2 regions of the Acidovorax sp. JHL-9 genome follow, and region 2 is predicted to be linked to the other one. Evidence: predicted binding sites of a transcription regulator. Region 2 holds the regulator's gene; the other holds the start of a gene.

Region 1 (3,206 bases), on a different contig from region 2:
GTGCTGGCCGACACCAGCGCCCACAGCCCCACCAGCAGCCCCAGGCCCAGCACGGGCGGCAGCACCGTCAGCCAGAAGCTGCGCGAGAGGGCGGCCCAGTCGCGCGTGGGCTTGGGCGTTGGCGGGTTGGTGGGCTGAGAGGTTTTGGGGGTTTTGGCACCCGTGGATAAAACGCTGTTTGCTATTGTTTTGGTAGCTTCTGGCGCGGACTCCCGCGGGGCATGAAAAACGGCACTGACCATGGTGATCTCCGGTTGTTCAGCCTGTTCAGGCCTTGATCTTGAAGCCGTCGGCGTACCTGGCGGGGTCCTTGCCGTCCCACACCACGCCGTCGATCAGCTTGCTGGTGCGCAACACGTCCTTGGGCACATTGACCTTCATGGCGCTGGCGACCGAACGGTACAGGTCCACCTGGTTCACCTGCTTGGCCACGGCCAGGTAGTCGGGGTGGCTCTTGAGCAGGCCCCAGCGCTTGTGCTGCGTGAGGAACCACATGCCGTCCGACAGGTAGGGGAAGTTCACCGCGCCATCGTTGAAGAACTTCATGTGGTTCGGGTCGTCCCAGGTCTTGCCCTGGCCGCCACCCACGCCGTTGCTGTAGCGGCCCAGGATGCGCTGGTTGATCGCGTCCACGCTGGTGTTCACGTAGGCCTTGCCGGCAATGGTTTCGGCCATCTTCATCTTGTTCGACAGGCTGGCGTCGATCCACTGGCTGGCTTCCAGCACCGCCATCATCACGGCGCGCGTGGTGTTGGGGTGCTTCTTCACGAAGTCGGCCGTGGTGCCCAGCACCTTCTCGGGGTGGTCGCGCCAGATGTCCTGCGTGGTGTTGGCCGTGATGCCGATGCCGTCCATGATGGCGCGGTGGTTCCAGGGCTCGCCCACGCAAAAGCCGTCCATGTTGCCCACGCGCATATTGGCCACCATCTGCGGCGGCGGCACGGTGATCAGCTTGGCACCCGACACCGGGTTGATGCCGGCCGCCGCCAGCCAGTAGTGCATCCACATGGCGTGCGTGCCCGTGGGGAAGGTGCCGGCAAAGGTGTACTCGCGCTTCTCCCTGGCCATCAGCGCCGCGAGCGAAGGGCCATCCACCGCGCCCTTGTCGGCCAAGGCTTTTGACAGCGTGATGGCCTGGCCGTTGTGGTTCAGGTTCATCAGCACGGCCATGTCCTTCTTCGGCCCGGCCGTGCCTAGATGCACGCCATACACCAGGCCGTAGAGCACATGGGCAAAGTCCAGCTCGCCGTTCACCAGCTTGTCGCGCACGCCGGCCCAGCTCGCCTCCTTGGTGGGGATGATGGTCACGCCGTACTTCTTGTCGAAGCCCAGCACCGAGGCCATCACCACGCTGGCGCAGTCGGTCAGCGGAATGAAGCCGATCTTGACCTCTTTCTTCTCGGGTGCATCCGAGCCTTGGGCGTGGACCAGGGCGCGCAGCGCGGGGCTCACCCCCACGGCGCCCACGGTGGCGGCCTGCAGCACGGTGCGGCGGTTGAGGCGGGTTTTGAGCAGATCGGTCATGGTGCTTCCCTTGTAGCGTGACAAACAAAAAAGGCGTCCTCACGCCGCGCCTGGCTGCGTCATGCAGCTGTGCGCGGGTGGGGACGCCTTTGTCCGGTTTCTGGCCGCATCCGCCCGCCGTTGGGCAGAGCAGCCATTGCAGACCTGTGAGGGTCTTGCCTAATGCATTGCAAGCCCTGTGCCAGCTAGTAGAAGTGATTTTTGCTATTGAATAATGAGCGTATTACGAAGTATTTACGGGCGCTACAGGCCTTTTTTTCTGAAAGAGACCGGGGGAGGCAGTGCACCGGTGTTGTGCTGCGCACCATCAGGGCGCGGGGAGCTGAGGGCTGAAAACGGCCACGATCTGCCGTTCGTGACTGATCGGTTTCTGGCGCAGCTCTATGCACTCAATCCACAGCCCCAGTTCGCAGCGTGAACGTAGGCCAGCGGTTGTAGCCGACTTCAGGATCGTTGGCCCGCAGCGTCTGGATGAAGTGAACCTCCATGCTATTGATCTCCGCCCTTGTCGCAGTCTTCGACTTCCACAAGATGTCTCGGGTGACCGTGAAGCTCTTCCGCTGTACCGGGGCGTGAATCGTCAAGGCGCAGCCTTTCACGCACATAAGAACGACTTTTCGGCTCTGTCAAAGACTGCCCTTTGCGGGGCAGAAAGGCGGCTTAGCTTGCAGCGAATTAGCTCGCAGTAATCCGTTCCCTGGCGAGCCGGGTGCCTGCAGCAAGCGCCTGCAGCTTTCGCCAGGCCACGTCCCGATCCATCGGAGCCAAGCCACAGTTCGTACACGGGAAAAGTCTCTCCTTGGGCACGAACTGCAGGGCTCGGCCGATAGTGTTAGCCACTTCTTCGGGTGTTTCTACTTCATCGCTCGCCACATCGATCACACCGACCAGTACGTCCTTACCTGGTAGCAGTGCCATGAGGTCGGGAGGCACATGAGAGTGGATACATTCCAAGCTCACCTGATCAATGCTGCTGCGGGCGAGCGCAGGAAACACCGTCTCATACTGGTGCCATTTCTCGCCCAGTGTGCTCTTCCAGTCAGTGTTGGCCTTGATGCCGTAGCCGTAGCAGATGTGTACCGCCGTTGTACACGTCAGCCCCTGCGCCGCTCTTTCAAGCGCCTTCACGCCCCAGTCGGCTGCATCCTTCATGTAAACGTTGAAGGCAGGTTCATCGAATTGGATGATGTCTACTCCGTCGGCTTGCAGCGCGAGCGCTTCTTGGTTGAGCAACTCGGCAAACGCAAAAGCCAACTTCACTTTGTCACCATAGAAACGGTCGGCGACCGTGTCTACGATGGTCATCGGACCAGGTAGCGTGAATTTCAGCTTCTTTTTAGTATGAGCACGCGCGAGTTGGGCTTCGAAGGCATGCACACGGCCCTTCAATCGCAGGGCCGCCACCACCTGCGGCACCATAGCGTCGTACCGGTTATCGCGTATGCCCATCTTCACTTTGTTGTCGAAGTCGATGCCTTCGACTTGTTCGAGGAAGCCGTGCACGAAATGCTGGCGCGATTGCTCACCGTCGCACACGATATCCAGACCCGCGTCCTCCTGGGCTTTGATCCAAAGCAGGGTCGCATCGGCTTTGGCTTGGAGCAACGCATCGCCTTCGGCCCTCCACTGAGGCCAAAGTTTGTGGGTTTCTGCGAGCCAGGCCGGTTTCGGCAAGCTACCGG
Region 2 (3,206 bases):
TCGCTGGCCATGCCATAGAGGTCGTTCTCGGAACGGTAGGGCCGGTGCGCCAGCTGCACCAGCACGCGCTGGGCCAGGCGGCTGTGCAGGTTGAGCAGCAGCGCATCGCGCCACGAAGCGCGCAGCAGCACGCCGCCCCGGCCCACCAGCAGGTCTTGCCCCGTGAGGCCGGTAATGCCATGCACCTCATCGGCCAGGTAGCCCTCGACGCCGGCGGCGCAGGGCAGGAAAAGTTGGAGTTGGTTCATGTCGATGGGGAGGATACGCGCTCGGGCAGTACGGGGGAACCGGGCTCACCCGCGCGGGCCAGCAGCAGCTGGCGGATGGATTCAGGGATAACCGCCACCTTGCGATCGGCCTTGCCGATGAAAACGATGCCGGTCTTGCCGCGCGCCACTTCGCGGCCCTGCGACTTCTCGGTCATGCGAAAGACCAGATCGAAACCATAGCGGTTGAAGTCCACGGGGGTCATCTCGACGCGCATGGTTTCGCCATGGAATCCTTCCGACCGGTACTGCGCCACGATGTCACCCACCACGATCGACAGGCCCCCCACATCGGCCTCGGGGAAACCCAGCGACTGGAAGAAGCGCACACGCGCCTCGGACACCAGGCTCAGCAGCTGCGCGTTGTCGAGGTGCCCGCCCTGGTTGACGTGGCTGATGTAGATCTGCAGCTCGGTGGCAAAGCCGAAATGCGCGGGGAGGTCGAAGACGATGCGGGCCATGGCGTGGTAAGCGGGGTGACGGGAGAAAAAACAGCAAACAGGGCACGCTGCAGCAGGCACGCGCCCCCCCAAAAGGCTACAGCGCCTTGCGCAGATTGGCCGGCGCGATCTTGAGCGCCTCGCGGTACTTGGCCACGGTGCGGCGCGCGCATTCGATGCCCTGCTCCTTGAGCATCTCGGCGATCTGGCTGTCGGACAGCGGCTTGGCCGGGTTCTCCGCCGACACGAACTGCTTGATCAGCGCGCGCACGGCGGTGCTCGATGCATTGCCGCCGGTTTCGGTGCCCAGGCCCGAGCCAAAGAAATACTTGAGCTCGTAGGTGCCGATCGGCGTGGCCATGTACTTGGCCGTGGTCACGCGGCTGATGGTGGACTCGTGCAGTCCCAGCTCGTCGGCGATGTCGCGCAGCACCAGGGGGCGCATGGCCAGCTCGCCGTGGGTGAAGAAGTTCTTCTGCCGCTCGACGATGGCGCGCGAGACGCGCAGGATGGTGTCGAAGCGCTGCTGGATGTTCTTGATGAACCAGCGCGCCTCCTGCAGGCGCTGCTGCATGCCCTGGTGGCCCTCGCCCCCCTTGTGGCCGCGCAGCGCACCGGCATAGATGTCGTGCACGCGCAGGCGCGGCATCACGTCGGGGTTGAGCTGCACGATGAAGTTGTGCTGGCCGTCACGCCCGTTGGCGCGCCCGGCTTTGCGCACGATGACGTCGGGCACGATGATGTTGCGCTCCACATCGGCAAACCGGCGGCCGGGGCGCGGCTCCAGGCGGGCGATCAGCGCCATGGCGGCGCGCGTGCGCTCTTCGCCATCGCCGCACAACTGCGTCAGGCGGCGGATGTCACGGCGGGCCAGCATCTCCAGCGGCTGCTGGCACACGCGCAACGCGGTCTGCACGGTACCAGGATCGATCTCGCTGTCTTCGTCGGCGGCCAGGGCCTTGAGCTGCAAGGTCAGGCACTCGGCCAGGCCACGCGCGCCCACGCCCACGGGATCCAGGCTTTGCAGCAGGCGCTGGGCCACGGTGAAACGGTGCACCAGTTCTTCGATCTGCTCCAGGTCGTCCGGCCCGGCCAGGCCGATGGCCAGCGCTTCGAGCGGTTCTTCGAGATAGCCGTCGTCGTTGAGCGATTCGATGAGAAAGCGCAGCGCGGCGCGGTCCACCTCGGACAGGCGCAGTGCCAGCGCCTGGCGGTGCAAGAAGGCCGTCAGTGATTCGTGCGAGCGGGCCAGCTCGGTGGCGTCGGCCTCGTCGCCTTCGGCATCGTTGCGGTTGCGGGCCGGCGCATCGCCACCCCACTCGGCGTCATTGGGCGCCATGTCCACCGTGCCGTCGCCGCTCCAGTCGGGCTCGTCCGCACCGGCGCTGGCCATTTCAACATCATTTTGGCCTTCAGCGCTTGTGCTGCCTGCGCTGGAAGCTCCTGAAAACAGCGCATCGTCCGCGCTGTAGTCATCGGCCTGCGCGGGCATGTCGGCGGTTTCCAGGCCAAACTCCTCGCGCGGCGCTTCATCGGCCGTGCGCTCCAGAAAAGGGTTCTCGTCGAGCATCTGCTCGACTTCCTGCGACAGCTCCAGCGTCGACAGCTGCAACAGCCGGATCGATTGCTGCAACTGCGGCGTGAGCGACAGGTGCTGCGAAACGCGCAGCGAAAGGCCGGGCTTCATGCAACGGCCAACACAAGGGCAGCCATCCGCCCGTCGCCCGGCCGCCCGAAGGCGGTCTGGGGCCCCCTGGGGGGCAGCGACCACACGAAGTGAGGAAGCGTGGGGGCCATGCTCACATCCGGAAGTGCTCGCCGAGATAGACGCGGCGCACCTCGGCGTTGTCCACGATTTCGGACGGCGTGCCCTGGGCCAGAACGCGGCCATCGCTGATGATGAAGGCGTGGTCGCAGATGCCCAGCGTCTCGCGCACGTTGTGGTCGGTGATCAGCACGCCAATGCCGCGCGCCTTCAGGAAACCGATGATGCGCTGGATCTCGATCACGGCAATCGGGTCGATGCCGGCGAAGGGCTCGTCGAGCAGAATGAAGCGCGGCTGGGTGGCCAGGGCGCGGGCGATCTCGACGCGGCGGCGCTCGCCACCCGACAGGGCCAGGGCCGGCGATTCACGCAGATGGTCCACGCGCAACTCCTGCAGCAAGGCAGTGAGGCGTGCTTCGATCTCCTTCCTGGCGAGCGGCTTGCCGTCGTCGCCCCGCTGCAGCTCCAGCACGGCGCGCACGTTTTCCTCGACGTTCAGCTTGCGAAAAATCGACGCCTCTTGCGGCAGATAGGACAGCCCCAGGCGCGAGCGCCGGTGGATGGGCATGTCCGCCACCGAGTGGCCATCGATGCGGATGTCACCGCCATCGCAGCGCACCAGGCCCACGATCATGTAGAACGAAGTGGTCTTGCCCGCGCCATTGGGGCCGAGCAAGCCCACCACCTCGCCCTTTTGCACGACCAGCGACACATCCTTGACGACCTTGCGGCTGC

The links. Region 2 encodes sigma-54, which starts transcription at its own class of promoters, with help from an activator protein. Its sites were predicted from a motif close to TGGCANGNAANCTGCTTT; they were not measured.
Region 1: the regulator sigma-54 is predicted to act here: its motif matches at 1,691-1,708, upstream of K225_RS0115585 (CmpA/NrtA family ABC transporter substrate-binding protein).

What each region holds. Positions count from the first base shown of each region.
Region 1 covers NZ_AUEX01000027.1:47,299-50,504, forward strand. The annotation lists gene ntrB (nitrate ABC transporter permease) at 1-242, opposite strand, end outside; gene K225_RS0115585 (CmpA/NrtA family ABC transporter substrate-binding protein) at 268-1,524, opposite strand; gene K225_RS20965 (hypothetical protein) at 1,914-2,108, opposite strand; gene K225_RS0115595 (methionine synthase) at 2,200-3,206, opposite strand, start outside.
Region 2 covers NZ_AUEX01000004.1:210,217-213,422, forward strand. The annotation lists gene K225_RS0105115 (class I SAM-dependent RNA methyltransferase) at 1-248, opposite strand, end outside; gene K225_RS0105120 (thioesterase family protein) at 245-727, opposite strand; gene K225_RS0105125 (RNA polymerase factor sigma-54) at 804-2,393, opposite strand; gene lptB (LPS export ABC transporter ATP-binding protein) at 2,506-3,206, opposite strand, start outside.